DNA from 3 places in the Mycobacterium sp. TH-M11 genome. Region 3 is predicted to be linked to each of the others. Evidence: predicted binding sites of a transcription regulator. Region 3 holds the regulator's gene; each other region holds the start of a gene.
What was found. The regulator LexA, encoded in region 3, represses DNA repair genes until DNA is damaged. The targets are predictions, from matches to a motif close to CGAACANNTGTTCG.

Region 1: a site for LexA is predicted at 4,213-4,226, ahead of AC2VOG_RS00990 (alpha-ketoglutarate-dependent dioxygenase AlkB). Genes of this name have one in related genera too.
Region 2: a site for LexA is predicted at 3,637-3,650, ahead of cofD (2-phospho-L-lactate transferase). Genes of this name have one in related genera too.

What each region holds. Positions count from the first base shown of each region.
Region 1 covers NZ_JBYCLD010000021.1:314-6,293, forward strand. The annotation lists partial or broken gene AC2VOG_RS00965 (RNA polymerase subunit sigma-24) at 1-41, shown strand, start outside; gene AC2VOG_RS00970 (aminodeoxychorismate synthase component I) at 80-1,342, shown strand; gene rsmI (16S rRNA (cytidine(1402)-2'-O)-methyltransferase) at 1,298-2,134, opposite strand; gene AC2VOG_RS00980 (dolichyl-phosphate-mannose--protein mannosyltransferase) at 2,160-3,716, shown strand; gene AC2VOG_RS00985 (hypothetical protein) at 3,819-4,034, opposite strand; gene AC2VOG_RS00990 (alpha-ketoglutarate-dependent dioxygenase AlkB) at 4,241-4,837, shown strand; gene AC2VOG_RS00995 (DUF5642 family protein) at 4,841-5,497, opposite strand; gene AC2VOG_RS01000 (DUF5642 family protein) at 5,522-5,980, opposite strand, start outside.
Region 2 covers NZ_JBYCLD010000068.1:4,760-10,739, forward strand. The annotation lists gene manB (mannose-1-phosphate guanylyltransferase) at 1-488, shown strand, start outside; gene AC2VOG_RS02780 (NUDIX hydrolase) at 499-1,035, opposite strand; gene AC2VOG_RS02785 (coenzyme F420-0:L-glutamate ligase) at 1,032-2,390, opposite strand; gene cofD (2-phospho-L-lactate transferase) at 2,387-3,379, opposite strand; gene AC2VOG_RS02795 (WhiB family transcriptional regulator) at 3,748-4,083, shown strand; gene AC2VOG_RS02800 (metallopeptidase family protein) at 4,149-4,571, opposite strand; gene AC2VOG_RS02805 (DUF3499 domain-containing protein) at 4,733-5,170, shown strand; gene AC2VOG_RS02810 (phosphomannomutase/phosphoglucomutase) at 5,304-5,980, shown strand, end outside.
Region 3 covers NZ_JBYCLD010000322.1:11,174-17,153, forward strand. The annotation lists gene AC2VOG_RS13130 (acyl-CoA dehydrogenase family protein) at 1-128, shown strand, start outside; gene AC2VOG_RS13135 (LGFP repeat-containing protein) at 511-2,505, shown strand; gene lexA (transcriptional repressor LexA) at 2,525-3,223, opposite strand; gene AC2VOG_RS13145 (LysM peptidoglycan-binding domain-containing protein) at 3,435-3,917, shown strand; gene nrdR (transcriptional regulator NrdR) at 4,025-4,489, shown strand; gene AC2VOG_RS13155 (FAD-dependent oxidoreductase) at 4,512-5,720, shown strand; gene AC2VOG_RS13160 (peroxynitrite isomerase) at 5,734-5,980, shown strand, end outside.

The sequences.
Region 1 (5,980 bases), on a different contig from region 3:
ACGTGGTCTGGACCGCCGACAGCAACGGCAAGGCCAGCGCAAAATCAGCCGCCGCTGAGATTTCTGCCAAGCTAGAGGCGTGCGAATCGAACGGCTCGGCGATCTGGGCAGCCCCCACCAGGTGCTGCGCGCCATCGGCGACGCCACCAACCGGCTGGACCTGCCGCTACCGGCGGCGCTGACCGGCCAGTGGTTCGGCGCGCTGGCCGTCATCGCGCCGAGCCTGTCGGTTCAGCCCGTCGACCCGGCCGAAGCGTTCGACGTGCGACCCGGCTCACACAGCACGACGGTCGGCGGCGGCTGGATCGGCTACCTGTCCTATCCCGATCCGGGTTCCGGCGGGCAGCCCGCGCGGGTACCCGAGGCTGCCGGCGGCTGGACAGATTGCGTGCTGCGCTGTGACCTCGACCGGCAGTGGTGGTACGAGAGCCTGTCCGGGGCAACGATGCCCGGCTGGCTCGCTCAAGCGCTCAGCACTCCAACACCCGCGCGGGAGTTCCGGATCGACTGGGACGCCGCCGATCGTGCGGCGCATCGCGCCGGGGTGCTGGCCTGTCTGGAGGCCATCCGGGCCGGCGAGGTGTATCAGGCATGCGTGTGCACCCAGTTCACCGGCACGATCGCGGGGGATCCGCTGGACTTCTTCCTCGACGGCGTCGCGCGCACCGCGCCGGCCCGGGCGGCCTACGTCGCCGGGCCGTGGGGCGCGGTCGCGTCACTGTCACCGGAGCTGTTCTTGTGTCGCCGTGGCGATCTGGTGACCTCGAGCCCGATCAAGGGCACGCTGCCGATCGACGCTCCCCCGTCGGCGCTACGTGCGTCGGCCAAGGACGTCGCGGAGAACGTGATGATCGTCGACCTGGTTCGCAATGACCTGGGCCGGGTCGCAGTCACCGGATCGGTCACGGTGCCCGAGCTGCTCGTGGTGCGGCCCGCGCCGGGGGTGTGGCATCTGGTGTCGACGGTGTCGGCGCAGGTTCCACTCGAGCTGCCGACCTCGGCGCTGCTGGACGCCACCTTCCCGCCGGCGTCCGTCACCGGCACACCCAAACTCCGCGCCCGCGAACTTGTTTCGCAATGGGAGCAATCACGACGCGGGGTCTATTGCGGCACAGTGGGTTTGGCCTCCCCGGTGGCAGGCTGCGAGTTGAACGTCGCGATCCGCACGGTGGAATTCGACGCGGTGGGCAACGCGGTGCTGGGCTCTGGCGGCGGGATCACCGCCGACTCCGACGTCGACGCCGAGTGGCAGGAATGCCTGCACAAGGCGGCACCGATCATCGGGGCCGGCGTGGCATCATCGTCGGGCGCGCAACACCGCGTCGTAGAGCTCGCGCCGTGACGGCGCGCCCGGAGTCGCGGAAATCACTTGCGCGCAAGCGTCTTTGACGCCCATCCCGTCGTCGACCAGATCGCTCACCACAACCACCAGTGCGGCCAGGTCGGCCTGAGGCACTGCACCGGCCAACACGACGGTGATCTCGCCGAGCACGCCGTCGGCCGCCCAGGCGGCCAGCTCGTCCAGCGATCCGCGCACCACTTCCTCGTGCACCTTGGTCAATTCGCGGCAGACCGCCGCACGCCGGTCCCCACCGAGTTCGGCGACCGCGTCGAGCAGGCAGGCGGGCAGGCGCCGCGGCGACTCGAAGAACACCGCGGTGCGCTGTTCGGCCGCCAGCGATGCCAGCCAGCCCCGGCGGGCACCCTGCTTACGCGGGGCGAAGCCCTCGAAGCAGAACCGCTCCGACGGCAGACCGGACACCGCCAGCGCGGTCGTCACCGCCGACGGGCCCGGCAGGCACTGCACCGGCCGGCCGGCCTCGACACAGGCGGCCACCAGTCGATGGCCGGGGTCGCTGATCAACGGCATCCCGGCGTCGCTGACCACCAGCACCGTCGCGCCGGCGCGAATTTGCTCGACCAGCGCGGGCACCCGGGCCGCTTCGTTGTGGTCGAACAGGCTGACCACCTTTCCGCCGATCACCACATCCAGCGCCCTGGCCAAGAACCTCAACCGGCGGGTGTCCTCAGCGGCCACGATGTCGGCGGTGGCCAGCGCAGCGATCAGTCGCGGTGACGCGTCGGACGGCTGACCCAACGGCGTGGCGCCCAGCAGCAGTCGACCGTCTGTCATGTGCCACAGCCTACGATCGGATCCGATGACCACGATCGAGACCGACGACCTCGTCGCCGACGACGAAGTACCGGTGATCAGCCCGGGCCCAGTGGCCCCGGCGCCCGATTTTGGTCCCGTCGACCGACTCCAAGGCTGGGTGGTCACCGGTGTGGTCACCATGCTGGCCGCGCTGACCCGAACGGTGAACCTCGACTCGCCCACCGACGCCACAACCCCGATCTTCGACGAGAAGCATTACGCGCCGCAGGCCTGGCAGATGCTGCACAACCACGGGGTGGAGGACAACCCGGGCTACGGCCTGGTCGTGCATCCCCCGGTGGGCAAGCAGCTGATCGCGATCGGCGAGGCGCTGTTCGGCTACAACGGGCTGGGCTGGCGATTCACCGGCGCGATCCTGGGCACGGTCATGGTGGCGCTGGTCGTGCGGATCGTGCGGCGGATCAGCCGATCGACACTCGTCGGCGCGATCGCGGGCCTGCTCGTCATCGCCGACGGGGTCAGCTTCGTGGTGGCGCGCACCGCGCTGCTCGACGGATTTCTGACGTTCCTGGTGCTGGCGGCATTCGGTGCGCTGATCGTCGACCGCGATCAGGTCCGCGAGCGGATGCATATCGCGTCCGCGCAGGGCCGCATCGACGAGACGCTCTGGGGGCCGCGGCTGGGCGTGCGGTGGTGGCGCTTCGGCGCCGGCGTGCTGCTCGGCTTGGCTTGTGGGACAAAATGGTCCGGCCTGTATTTCGTGGCGTTCTTCGGCGCGATGTCGTTGGCGTTCGACGTCGCGGCCCGGCGGCAGTACCGGGCGCTGCGGCCGTGGCTGGGCACGGTGCGCCGCGACCTGTTCCCGACGGCCTACGCGCTGCTGGTCATTCCAGTCGGGGTGTACCTGGCCAGCTACGCGCCGTGGTTCGCGTCCGAAACGGCGATCGACCGGCACGAGGTCGGCCAATCCATCGGCCCAAAGTCGACTTTCCCACTGCCGCTGCCCGACGCGATGCGTTCGCTGTGGCATTACACCGCCAATGCCTATCATTTCCACGCCGGCCTGACGAATGCCGCGGGCAATTACCACCCGTGGGAATCCAAACCGTGGGCCTGGCCGATGTCGCTGCGGCCGGTGCTCTATGCGATCGACCAGCAGAACGTCGCGGGCTGCGGCGCGCAGTCGTGCGTCAAAGCGGTGATGCTGGTTGGCACACCGGCACTGTGGTGGATTTCGGTGCCCGTGCTGTTGTACGCCTGCTGGCGGATGCTGGTACGACGCGACTGGCGTTACGCGGCGGTACTGGTCGGCTACTGCGCCGGCTGGCTACCGTGGTTCGCCGACATCGACCGGCAGATGTATTTCTTCTATGCGTCGACCATGGCACCGTTCCTGGCAATGACCATCGCGTTGATCCTCGGCGACATCCTCTACCAGCCAGGTCAAGGCGCGGAGCGTCGCAGCCTCGGGCTTATCGCCGTGTCTTGTTACATAGCAATGGTTTTCACGAACTTTGCCTGGTTGTTTCCAGTGCTCACCGGGCAGCCGATTTCGCAGAACACCTGGAATATGGAGATCTGGCTGCCCAGTTGGCGTTAACGCTGGACGCGACCGGTTGTCCACAAACATCGCCACGAAAGAGAACCCGGGGTCGCGCTGCCGCGCACAACCACTGCCGTGGCATCTGTTTCGCGTGAAAAGTCAGCGACTCCCGCTCAACTCGCAGGTGTCGCGCACCTTCGGCGAATAGGTGATATCGCCGCACTCGCATTCCCAGGTGGTGTGCCGACCCCGACCGCAGGAGCATGACCTGCTGCCGACCATCATGTGTCCAGGCAGCAGCCAGTGGCCGCGCGCGCAGCGGTAAGGGCGCTTGTCGGTGTACAGGACGAGATCGTCGTCAACATCAATAGTCACAACCACGACAGTGCCAGTTTCCGCGCAGCATGGGCAGTCGAGCGACCGCATCGTGACCCTTTGGTGTCCCGTTTCGCGCGTGTCGGTGACCTGATCAGTCCCGCAACGCATTACCTGGGCTCATTGAGGTCGTGCCCGGTCGTGAACTGCCGCCCGGTGAACCCACCGCCCCGTGAATCGAACAATTGTGCGATACAATCGGCACTGTGGCGATCGCAGTACAGGAATCGTTGTTCGAGTGCAACGAACGCCTATCCCTGGGTCAAGGAGCCTGGATCGACATCCGTTCCGGTTGGCTGACCGGCGTCGATGAACTGCTCGGCCAGCTGCTCGAGACCATCCCGTGGCGGGCCGAACGCCGCCAGATGTACGACCGCGTCCTGGAAGTCCCGCGGCTGGTGAGCTTCTACGACCTGACCGCCGACGAGGCGCCTCATCCGTGGCTGGCCCGGATTCGGCGGCGGCTCAACGACATCTATGCCGGCGAACTCGGCGAGCCGTTCACCACAGTCGGGCTGTGCTGGTATCGCGACGGGTCCGACAGCGTCGCCTGGCACGGTGACACCGTCGGCCGGAGCAGCGTGCACGACACCATGGTGGCGATCGTCAGCCTGGGCGCCACCCGCACATTCGCGCTGCGACCTCGCGGCGGCGGTTCATCCCTGCGACTGCCGCAGGCGCACGGCGATCTATTGGTGATGGGCGGCTCATGTCAGCGGACCTGGGAGCACTCGGTGCCCAAGACCTCGGCTCACACCGGGCCGCGGGTCAGCATCCAGTTCCGGCCCCGCGACGTCCGTTAGCGGTCAGTCTTTGATGGCGGCGACCGACTTGACGAGCAAGTCGCGGGCTTGTTTGGTGTCGACAGGCTTCGGTGGCTGACCCTGCACCAGCATCGGGTTGGCGGTGACGATCACCTGGTAGTCACCGAAATGCGCGGAATAGTTGTACAGTTCGCCGCTGCGCGGTTTGCCCTGCACCACGGTCTGCAGGACACGGTGTACGCCGAGGGTGCGGGTGCCCTCGATCTGCGGTACCTCGACCACTTCGATGAGGCCGCGAACCCGCCCGCCCTGGAACGCCACCTTCTTGCAGTTGCGCGACGGCTCCTCGAACGGCACCGGCGCCGACGTCTGCACCGCCATCGCGATGAAACGCCCGCCGTCGCCTTCGGCGGCTACCGCGGCCATGTTGCCCTGTAGACCCGCCGGCATGTCCCCGCCGACGACAAATGACGCACAGTCGGGCGGATCGAACGTCAGCCCCGGCGGCAGCTTGTGCGTCGCCAGCACCTTGGGGTCGATGCCGGTCTTCGCGGTTTCCTTCACCTTGTAGCCCGGCCCGAAGTCGGACTTCACCTTCGCGATCTTGGCGATATCTGCTTGAGGGGGCGCCTCCGACGGTCCGTGGGAGCAAGCCGCCAATAGACAGACCCCCCAGATGGCCAACGCAATCCGCATCATTGAGGCCAATCTAACGCACCGCCGCTAACCGCGTACGGCCGATACGGTTTTCACCAGCAGGTCGGCGGCGAATTGCGGCGTCAGGGCCGCATGCGGCGAGCCGGGATCGCTGATCAGCGTGGTGAACGCATAGTAATCACCCAGGTACGCGGTGAAGGTGCTTGCCTGCGAACCGATTTCATTGCCACCTTCGACTGAGGTAACGATGTCGGCTGTCATCCCGACGGTTTCGGCGGCGTCGATGTGTGGCGCGTCAACCAGGTGAACACGCGCACTGGCCCGCCGGCCGGTCATGGTCCACTGCCGGCATCCGGCAAGCAAGGCGTGATCCAGTACGCCAGGCCCTTCAACCACCACGGCGTACACCGTGCCCCCCGGTCCAGATCCCGAAATACCCTGCGTGCGTCCACCTTCGACATGAATAGGATTGGCCAGCGGTGCGCAACGGGCCGGGTTCGCAACGCCTGGTCCCCCGAGTCCCCA
Region 2 (5,980 bases), on a different contig from region 3:
GCGAGGTGTTCCCCGCGCTGCTGTCCGACGGCGTCAAGGTGTACGGCTACGTCGACAGTAGCTACTGGCGCGACATGGGCACCCCGGAGGACTTCGTGCGCGGATCGGCCGATCTGGTGCGCGGCATCGCGCCGTCGCCGGCACTGGGCGGGCACCGCGGCGAATACCTGGTGCACGACGGCGCCGCGGTCTCGCCCGGGGCGCTGCTCATCGGCGGCACGGTGGTCGGTCGCGGCGCCGAAATCGGGCCCGGCGCAAGGCTGGACGGCGCAGTCATCTTCGACGGCGTGCGCATCGAAGCGGGCAGCGTGATCGAACGCTCGATCATCGGGTTCGGCGCCCGGATCGGCCCGCGGGCGCTGATCCGCGACGGTGTGATCGGCGACGGCGCCGACATCGGCGCGCGCTGCGAGTTGTTGCGCGGTGCGCGGGTGTGGCCCGGCGTCAGCATTCCCGACGGCGGAATCCGATACTCCAGCGACGTCTAGGTTGTCGGCTTCACGCTCGAACGGCCCGCCGGACCAGGTAGGCCAACGCTTCGTCGGTGCCGTCCGGCAACCGGTCGATCGGCCACCATCGGAGGTCGACCGACTCCTCGCTTACCGCGATCCGGGCACCCGCCGGCGCGTGGGCCAGGAACTGCAGATCGAGGTGGCGGGTCGGCACGCCCAGCGAACAGGTCAGCGCGTGCACGTTGATCGCCGCCAGGTCGGGGGAGATCCGCAAGCCGTCGACGCCTGATTCCTCGGTGGCCTCGCGCAGTGCCGCGCCGAGGATGTCGGCGTCGGAATCCTCGCAGTGCCCGCCTAACTGCACCCACCGGCCCAGTCGCGGATGCAACGTCAGCAAGACCCGCTCACCGGTGTCGTCGAGCACCAACGCCGATGCGGTGACGTGCCCCGGGATGCATTCCCGCCGACAGGCGTCCGCGCGGGCGTGCAGGAACGCCAGCACCGCGTTGCGCAACGAATCCTGTGAATGGTCGGGTGGCTGCCAGTCGCTCAGCAGCGCGACTGCCGACGCTCGCAGGCTCACTTACGCACCAGCAGATCGGTGACCGGCACCAGGTCGCGCGCCTCGATGGGCTCGGTCGGGTACCCGATGGCGATGGCGCCCAACGGTTCCCAGTCGTCGGGAAGTTCCAGCTCGGCGCGAACCAGGTCTGCGGCGAAGATCGTCGAGCCGATCCAGCAGCTGCCCACGCCGCGCACCGCCAACGCCACCAGCAGCGCTTGCACTGCGGCGCCGACCGCGACGGTGAACATGGTGTGCTCGGCGTCGGTCCGGGCGGCGTCGGGATAGCTGTGCATACCGTCGGGCACCAGAAACGGGATCACGACTTCTGGTGCGTCGTAGAGGATCTGACCGCGCGCGATCCGGCGTTCGACCGCGTCGGCGGGCTTGCCATCACCGGTCAGGTCGGCTCGCCACTTGTCCCGCATCCGCTCGAGCAGACGGTCGCGGGTGGTCCTTGTCTGCAGCCATACGAAGCGGACCGGGCGGGTGTGATGCGGCGCGGGCGCGGTCAGGGCTTCGGCGATCGCGTCTTCGACGAGCTGGGACGGCACCGGCTCGGCGCCGAACTGCCGCACCGACCGGCGCATCAGCTGGGCTTGACTGCGGCCCAGCTCGAGGGCTTCGGCAGTGCCCAGCCAGAACAGGTCATCGGTGCCGGAGCGCACGAGATGGCGTGCTGTAGCGCCGGTTTCGGCAACGATACGCGCGGAAAGTCCGCGCACCACGGCGACCGGGATTGCGGTCAGTTTGCCCTTGACCAGGTCGGCGGCAGCGGCGATCTCGTCGGCGACCGCGACCTCGGTGACCATCAATTCGTTGCCGTGCCGGTCGACCGCGCCGGCGTAGCCGTGCAGCACCGCGACGCCGGCCGCGCCGACCGCGGCATCGGTCTGACCGTTACGCCAGGCCCGGCCCATCGTGTCGGTGATGACGACGCCCACTGTGACGCCTAAGCTTTCGCGCAGGTTGGCTCGCAGCGACGCGGCGCTGCCGTCGGGGTCGGTGGGCAGCAAAGCCAATTCGTCGGTGCCGATGTTGGAGCCGTCCACGCCGGACGCGGCCTGCACCACGCCCAGGCCGTTCTCGGTGATCAGCGTGCGGCCCTTGCGGGCCAGAACGCGCACCGATTCCGCCTCGACGAGCCTGCGCCGCAACGTGTCTCGCTCTTCGGGAGCTGCGGGCGCGGGCACCAGGCGGCCCTCGCACTTGGACAACACCTTGCTGGTCACCACTAACACGTCGCCATCACGCAGCCAGGGGGCCGCAGCGGCCAGGGCGGCGGCGAGGTCGTCGCCGGGCCGGAACTCGGGGAGCCCGGGCACGGGCAGAATTTCGATCGGCGACCCGGTGCCGTGCTCTTCAGGTTTGCTCACGCAGCCACGCCCGCGAGTTCGATTCCGGCGCTGACCATCTCGGCTGTGGCCTGCGGATCGGTCATCAGCAGGGGCACCGATCGCACTGCGATGCCGTCGATGTCGGCATGATCGCCCTCGTGGACCAGCCAGCAGTCCAGGATGCCGGTGCCGGCGCGTGCACCGTGATACCGTCCGACCGCTTCCGCGGTGGATTCCACCCCGATGACGCTCAGGCACTCATCGGCCATCCCGCGCAATGGCTTTCCGGCGATGATCGGGGAGTAGCCGACCACGGGCGCGCCCGTGGACCGCAGGGCCGACCGGATGCCGGGAACTGCCAAGATCGCCCCGACGCTGACCACCGGATTCGAGGGCGCGACGAGTACGACATCGGCGTCGGCGATGGCATCGGTGACTTCGGTTGCAGCGTTGGCCTTTTCGGCGCCGACGAAGGCAAAGCTGTGCGTCGGTAGCTGCGCGCGGTAGCGCACCCACCACTCCTGGAAATGGATCGCCCGCCGGTTCCCGTCGTCGGGATCGGTCACGACGACGTGTGTTTCGCATCGGTCGTCGCTGGCGGGCAGCAGTCGCGCGCCAGGCTGCCAGCGGTCGCACAACGCGGCGGTCACCTGCGACAGCGGGTAACCGGCCCGCAGCATCTGACTGCGTACCAGATGGGTGGCCAGGTCACGGTCGCCGAGTTGGAACCAGTCCGGCGCAACGCCGTAGGCGACGAGTTCCTCCTTGGCATGCCAGGTTTCATCCCGATGCCCCCAGCCCCGCTCTGGGTCGACGCCGCCGCCGAGGGTGTACATGCACGTGTCCAGATCGGGGCAGATGCGCACCCCGTGCATCCAGGCGTCGTCGCCGATGTTCACGACCGCCGTCAACTCGTGGTCACCGGCAGGCGCAGATTTGGACGCGAATTGGCCGAGACCGAGTAATTGTTGGACTCCGAGTAGGAATCGGGCGCCGCCCACACCGCCGACCAGAACCGTCACCTTCACACCGCACGACAGTACGCGCGGCGCTGCCGCAGGCCCTCGGTGTGTCAGGCGGTGGACGGCCGAAGTGATGCCGGATTGCCTTGTGTGACAGGTGTGACCGACACGCCACGCGCGTATCGGCCTCAGTGCGGCAAAAAATTGGTCACGAGATGATATGTAAATCTGCCGAATCGCTTGCGAATCCACTCTCACCCGTGTGTAATCACAGCAGTGTCATTTCGGTTGGCCGGCCGGATTCGGTGTCGCAGACCGAGATTCGATCAAATGTTCGAATCGCAGATGGCCGACATCAGAACAGTGGTGACATTCGCGATCTACGAAACCAGGTGAGGAGGCGGAGCATGTCCTATGAACACCTTCGGGGGCTAATGGGAGGAACACCGCACACCGCTCCCGGTCTACCGTTGATAGGGGTACCCCAAAGGCCCCATCTGAGTTTGGTTCCCGACACCATCGAAGACGAATTCGAGGGCACCGAGGAAGCAACCGATCAGTGGCAAGACCGTGCGTTGTGTGCTCAAACAGATCCAGAGGCGTTTTTCCCCGAGAAAGGTGGCTCCACTCGCGAGGCCAAGAAGATCTGCCTTGGCTGCGAGGTGCGTAGCGAATGCCTTGAATACGCTTTGGCTCACGACGAGCGTTTCGGCATCTGGGGTGGGCTTTCCGAGCGCGAGCGTCGTCGCCTCAAGCGCGGGATCATCTGACTTAGCGGGGCTATCGAATAGCGGGTGACCCGCTGAGCGTGCAGCGCTGCGCTCGCGGTCGCCCGCTATTCGTCTTCTATCGTCGGGTCTATTACCGACGGCTCGACATCCAGGTAGGTGGCCACCTGGGCCACCAAGATCTCGTGCAGTAATTCGGCCAGCTCGACTGTGTCTTTGGCGCGTCGTTCGATTGGCTTGCGAAACAACACAACTCGCGCCCGCGTGGCGCTGCCGCGGACATCGACACCGGCGCCGATCAGCCGGGCGAGCGCAATCGGCCCGTCGGCGACCACCTCTGGGGGCCACTGCACATTGTCAGGATCCTTCGCCGAAATCCGCGGGATCTCGTCGACGGCGACGTCGAGCCCGGACAGCCGCTCCTGCCAGCGACGTTCGATCGGTTCATAGGCCTCGAGCACCGCCATGTCGAAGCGCTCGGCGCGACTGCGCCAACCCGGAACCGTCGGCGGCAGCAGCGGGCCGCGCATGTCGCGGCGGCGGCGCGGGACTCTTTTGCCCGGCGAGCGCCGACCGCGCGGGGAGCTGCGCGAATCGCTCACCCGGCGATGGTAACGGTTGGGCATCCCAGCCTGAATGAATGCGCGTGTCCGCCGGGGTGCGAGCGTTCTCGCGCGATAACCTCTCGATCGTGAACGTTCCGCGTCGCTGCTGCCGACCAGGGTGTCCGCATTACGCGGTCGCGACGCTGACGTTCGTCTACTCCGACTCCACCGCCGTCGTCGGCCCGCTGGCCGTCGCCAGCGAGCCACACTCCTGGGACCTGTGCGTGAGCCATGCCGGCCGGATCACCGCGCCGCGCGGCTGGGAGCTGGTCCGGCACGCCGGGCCACTGGCCGTCAACCCCGACGAAGACGACCTGATCGCGCTCGCCGAAGCTGTCCGGGAGGGCCGTGACGTGGCCGCCGGTGGTGGTGCGTTGACCGGGTTTCACGAGCCCGCCGGGCAGTTCGGTGCTCCAGCGTCCGAAAAGCCGGCCACCGGCGTGCTCACCTCAACCGCTGCGCGACCGGCCGGCAATGGGCGCCGCCGCGGTCATCTTCGGGTGCTGCCCGATCCGGCGGAGTAGTAACCGCATCGACTCTGCGCCCACGGCGGAGAAGTTCGAGTTACCGGCGCCGTAGACGCCGAGTCAACCGCACAGCATGCCGGGATAGGCTTGGCAGCACCCCATCAGATTGCCGTCGTCAGGAGCCCTTTCGATGTCTTGGCCCGCCGCGGCTGTTCACCGTGTGATCAAGGCGTACGACGTGCGGGGTCTGGTCGGCACTGAAATCGACGAGTCGTTCGTGCAGGACGTGGGCGCGGCGTTCGCCCGGCTGATGCGCAGCGAAGGTGCTCGCCGGGTCGCCATCGGCCACGACATGCGCGACAGTTCGCCCTCGCTGGCCACCGCCTTCGGCGAGGGCGTCAATGCTCAGGGCCTGGACGTGGTGCGGATCGGCCTGGCCTCGACCGATCAGCTCTACTTCGCCTCGGGATTGCTCGACTGCCCGGGCGCAATGTTCACCGCGAGTCACAATCCGGCCGCCTACAACGGCATCAAAATGTGCCGGGCCGCAGCCTTACCGGTCGGTGCGGACACCGGGCTGAGCGCCATCAGTGACCAGGTGATCGCGGGTGTGCCGAGCCACGCCGGGATGCGCGGCACCTGCACCGACAAAGACGTGTTGGCCGAGTACGGCGAGTTTCTGCGGTCGCTGGTCAACACCGACGGTCTGCGTCCGCTGCGGGTCGCCGTCGACGCCGGCAACGGGATGGCGGGCCATACCGCGCCCGCGGTGCTCGGCGCGATCGAGTCGCTCACGCTGCTACCGCTGTACTTCGAACTCGACGGCTCGTTTCCCAACCACGAGGCGAATCCGCTCGACCCGGCGAA
Region 3 (5,980 bases):
ACGGCGGCTATGGCTTCATGCGCGAATATCCGGTTGCGCGTGCGTATCTCGATGCTCGGGTGCAGACCATCTACGGCGGTACCACCGAAATCATGAAGGAGATCATCGGCCGCAGCCTGGGTGTCTAGCCTCCGGATTTCCCGGGAATAGGCTCATCCGCCTGCGATGAACAGGTTCTGAGCCGGCGCTGATATTTCGGCCGGAGTGAGGATGGTGGGACCGCGGCTGTGAAATTCATCGGGCAGCCACGATGTGGTCGATGGCCCACCGCAGACCGCAGCTTCGCGAGTGGCTTCTCGGCATCTCAGCGCACAACGTCGCGATGGTGTCGGAGCGGAATTCGATGCAATTGCGCGCTGCGAAGGGTAATTCTGCATCGACGCGATGACCATTCCGTAGGGTCTGCATATGATTTCCCACGTGTCGTCGCCCGCAACAGAGTCGTGGCGGCCCATCGGGCGGACCGCATGGGGTCCAAGAATTCGGGCTGGGCGACCGCGGGAGGGCGGGATGAGAAGGCAGCGAAGACGGCTGGATGTCCTCGCGCGTTCAGCGCGGGGTCTGGTGGCGTTGACCGCGGCATTCACGTTCATGGTGCTGCAGGTGCCCCTCGCGAACGCATCGCCCATTGGCGACGCCGACAATGCGATCACCGCCGCGTGGAAAGAGGCCGGCGGCGACACCTCGGACCTGGGCGCCAAACAGGGCGACTGCTACGTGGTCGGCCAAGGGTTTGCCCAGGACTTCGTGAACGGGAAGATGTTCTTCACGCCGGCGACGGGTCCACGGTCGATGATGGGCGCCATCCTGGAAAAGTACGAGGCTCTGGGTGGGCCTGCGGCGTCCGACCTGGGCTTTCCGACCGCCAACGAGGTACGCGGGTTGGCCGGGCCCGACAGCCGGGTCAGTACGTTTTCGGCAAGCGACAAGCCGCTCATCTACTGGACCGCCGATCACGGCGCGTTCGTTGTGCGCGGCGCGATCAACGCGGCCTGGGACAGGCTGGGCAGTTCCGGCGGCGCCCTCGGCGTTCCGACCGGGGATGAGACCTACGACGGTGAACTCGCGACCCAGGCGTTCAGCGGCGGCAAGGTGTCCTGGAATCGGCTGACAAAGGTTTTCACCACCGTTCCGTCGGACCTGGCCGGTCAACTCGCCGGCCTGCAGGTGCCGGTCGATCCGACGGCGGACATCAACACGGCGTGGCGGGCTGCCGGCGGCGTGTCCGGTCCGCTGGGCGCCAAGCAGGGCGACCAGTATCCGGTCGGCAGCGACGGACTGGCCCAAAACTTCGCGGGCGGGACGGTCTTTTTCAGCCCCAACACCGGCGCGAACGCCGTCGAGACCGACATTCTGGCCAAGTACGAGGCGCTCGGCGGGCCGGTCAATAGTGGCCTGGGCTTCCCGATCGCCAACGAAGCCGACGGGGGTCTGAAACCGGCCAGTAAGGTCAGCGCGTTCTCCGCCGACGACAAACCAGTGATCTTCTGGACGTCCGACCATGGTGCGTATGTGGTACGCGGGGCTGTCAAAGCCGCGTGGGACAAGCTGCTGGGCGCGACCGGCAGACTGGGCGCGCCGGTCGGCGATCAGACCGTCGCCGGCGATGTCGTCACACAGAAATTCACCGGCGGCCAGATCGCTTGGAACAAGACGAAGAACATCTTCACCACGGAGCCGACGAACCTGGCATCGGCGCTGTCCGGTCTGGCGATACCAGGCGAAACCACGCGGGCGGATGCGGCCAGGCCTGATACCGCGGGGGGGTGGCTGCCCGCCCATTGGCGGTGGTTGCTGGCCGGTGTGGGCGCGCTGCTGTTGGTCGGCCTCCTGACACTTGTGGTGGGATGGTCGGGTCGGCGTCGTGCGGCCAGACGCGATGGTGCGGGCCGCGGGAACGACTCCGGTGACGAGGCCGCCACCGAAGCGGTTTCGCAATGGTCCCCGGAGGTCGATTCCGACTTGGCGGTCACCGGCCCGGACGAGGAGTACCGGCCGCCGCGTCCACGGACCGTCCGCCTGCCCAGACAGCCCGCCAGTGCGTGGATGCCACCCGATCACGAGAGTCTGGTGGAGGAGTTGCTCGGCGAGGACACCGATCGGCACGACGAGTATTCCGACTTCGGTGAGTTCGACCACGTCGACGAGTTCAACCAGGCCGACGCGCAGTTCGCCCAGGATCCCGACAATGTCGACACCCACCCGACCGGAATTCCGGTGGGGCGTGAGGCCCGGGTCGGACGGCACGCGGCGGCTGACGCCTACGGCGACGACTCGCAAGAGACGACAGCCGTGCCGATAGCGCGAGTCATGTCCGGGCAGTTGGCAATTCACCTTCCGATGGATGACCCTTACCGGGTGCCGGAGGGCTATCCCGTCAAGGCCAACGCCAGCTCGGGTCTCTACTACATGCCCGACAACGGGCTTTACGACGACACCCCGGCCGAAATCTGGTTCGCTAGCGAGGAAATCGCCAAGGTAAACGGCTTTCACAAGGCCGGCTAGGGCACCGGCTCGCGCCGCGTCAGATCTTGCGGATGACCGTGACGACCTTGCCGAGCACCGCGGCATCGTTGCCCGGGATCGGGTCAAAAGCCGGGTTATGCGGCATCAGCCAAACCTGGTTGCCCGTTCGTTTGAAGGTCTTGACGGTGGCTTCTCCATCGATCATCGCCGCCACGATGTCGCCGTTGTCGGCAACGTTTTGCTGACGGATCACCACCCAGTCGCCGTCGCAGATGGCAGCGTCGATCATCGATTCACCGACCACCTTGAGCAAGAAGAGCGAACCTTCGCCGACGAGTTCGCGCGGCAACGGAAAGACGTCTTCGATCGCTTCCTCGGCCAGAATCGGGCCACCGGCGGCAATGCGACCCAGCACGGGGACGAACGTCGGCTCCGGCAGCGCGTCCGACCCGGCGACGTCGGTGAGCACCGACGGCTTGGTCAGCTCGTCGGCCGAACGGACGTCGACCGCGCGCGGGCGATTGGGGTCGCGGCGCAGAAAACCCTTTTTCTCCAGCGTGCGCAATTGGTGAGCAACCGAAGATGTCGACGTCAGTCCGACTGCGTCACCGATCTCCCGAATACTCGGCGGATATCCACGGGTGGTCACCGACGCGCGGATGACGTCCAGGATGGTCCGTTGGCGCGCCGTCAGGCCCGAATCGGCTGATCGCGGCGCCCGTTGAGATGCGGTATCCGGAGTATCACTGTCGCTCATATGGACGAATGTAGCGATATTTTGCCTAGATATCAAACATGTGTTCGAGGCATGTCGCAGCCAGGACCCGCGCAGTGCCGAGAGAGTTGTCGGTGGCCTGGCTTACCGTCATCGGCATGTGCAACAGTTCGATCACATGTTCGCTTTTCGAACACACTATCGATTACTCTTCGAACACGTGATCGACCACGAGCCGACTGGAGGAACGCACATGATGCACATCGAAACGATCTCACCGACCGCGCCGCCCCGGGTTCGCCCGGCCCAGGTACGTCCGGCCGGCCGCGGTAGCGGGCCGGGATCCCGAGGTCCGCGGCAATCCAGGCCCGTTGCGGCGCCGCCGCGCTATCGCGGCACCGGCGTGTTGCTGTCGAGTGCCCCGCACCGGCCGCGACCCATCACCCCGGCGACCACGGTGGCGCTTGCGTTAGTCGCCGCGGCTATCACGGTGTGGTTGGGATTCGTCGCCCACTTCAGTGGGATGTTGCATGGCGGACCCGAGAAGGCCGCGGTGCACATGCCTGACCGGCTCGCGGTGGTCCGGGTCGAACCGGGGGAGACACTGCAACGTCTGGCTGCCCGGGTGGCGCCGGATGTGCCGGCCGGTGACGTCGCGGCGCGCATTCGCGAACTCAACGAGCTCAAGTCCTCTGCGGTGACGGCCGGCCAGACGCTGATCGCACCGGTGGGATGAGTCGCGTACCAGCCGCGACACCCGGTGATGCTAGGTCCGCGCCCCGGAGCGCAGGTAGGCTCATGGGGGTTCGGGACACCCGAAGTCAGCGCGGCGAAGGAGCGGCCATGCATTGTCCGTTCTGTCGACATCCGGATTCGCGAGTGGTTGACTCCCGTGAAACCGATGAAGGACAGGCGATCCGACGTCGCCGATCGTGTCCAGAATGTGGACGGCGATTCACGACGGTGGAAAATGCGGTGCTGGCAGTCGTCAAGCGCAGCGGCGTGACCGAGCCGTTCAGCCGGGAGAAAGTGATGCGCGGGGTGCGCCGCGCATGTCAGGGCCGCCAGGTAGACGACGATGCGCTCAACCTGTTGGCGCAGCAGGTTGAAGACGCCGTGCGCGCGGCCGGCTCGCCGGAAGTTCCCAGTAATGAGGTCGGCCTCGCCATCCTCGGGCCACTGCGTCAACTCGACGAAGTGGCTTACCTGCGATTCGCCTCGGTCTACCGGTCTTTCGAGTCTGCAGAGGATTTCGAGCGCGAGATCAAAGCGCTGCGGGCCCACCGTAAGGTGCCCACGTCGGGTTGACCAGTTGTCGTAGTGTCGGTCCATGACGCGAGTCGTGCGAACCCAGGTCTGTGTTGCCGGCGGCGGCCCCGCGGGCATGGTGCACGCGCTACTCCTGGCCCGGGCCGGGATCAACGTGACGGTCTTGGAGAAACACAGTGACTTCCTGCGCGACTTCCGTGGCGACACCGTGCATCCCAGCACTTTGCGCGTCATGGACGAGCTGGGGCTGATCAACGAATTCCTGCGTCTGCCGCACACCAAAGTCGATCGGCTCGCTTTCGATACCGATGGGACACTGCGAACCTTCGGCAACTTCCGGGCGCTCGCACGGCTCGGCTTCAGACAGCCTTACATCGCGCTGATGCCGCAGTGGGATTTCCTCGACTTCCTCGCCGAAAAGTGCAGTGCCTATTCGGAGTTCACGCTGATCCGGAACGCGGAGGTGACCGGCTTGATGGTCGATGGGGATCGTGTCGTGGGCGTCCGCACTCCCGATCTGGAGGTGCGCTCCGATCTGGTTATCGGCGCGGACGGCCGCAAATCCGCGGTGCGCGCCGCGGCCGGGTTGCAGGTCGGGAGTTCGAATTCGTCGATAGACGTGCTGTGGTTCCGGTTGAATTGGCGCCCCGGTGACCCTCGGGAACCTGTCGGGGTGGTTCGCAAGGGCCTGATGATGGCGATGATCTACCGGGGCGACTACTGGCAAATTGCGTACCTCATGCCCAAGGGTGAAAACCCCCGAGACGGATCGCTGGAGGCGTTCAAGGAGCGACTGGTCGCCGTGCAGCCCAATCTGGCGCAGCACGTCAACGACTTGCACTCCTGGGACCAGACCAGCCAACTCGATGTGCGGGTGGATCGGCTGACAACCTGGTGGCGTAAAGGGCTGCTGTGTATCGGCGACGCGGCGCACGCGATGTCCCCGGTCGGCGGGGTCGGCATCAACCTCGCGGTCGCGGATGCGGTGGGCGCGGCCAACATCCTCTGCGGCCCACTACGCGAAAACCGGTTGACCGATGCAGATCTCGCCAAGGTGCAGCGGCGGCGCGAGCTTCCGGCCAGGATCATCCAGGCCGGTCAAGTTCTCGTACAAAACAACGTCATCGAACCGAACCTGGCCGGCGACCTGTCGCCGATTCGAGTTCCGAAGATCATCGGCCGGGGACCGCTGCAGTTCATCCCGCCGATCATCGTCGGACGAGGTTTCCGGCCCGAGCACGTCCGCAGCCCCGACGTTCACGCCGCTTAGCTAGGCTGACCCGATGGTGCCCGACCTGCATCCCAACCTGCAAGCACTGGCTGCGCTGCTGGGCACGTGGCGGGGCCGCGGATCCGGTGAATACCCCACCATCGAGCCGTTCGACTACCTCGAAGAAGTCACGTTTTCCCATGTGGGCAAGCCGTTTCTGATCTACGGGCAAAAAACCAAGAGCGCAGTCGACGGTTCACCGCTACATGCCGAAACCGGCTACCTCCGGGTACCGCGACACAACGACGTCGAACTGGTTC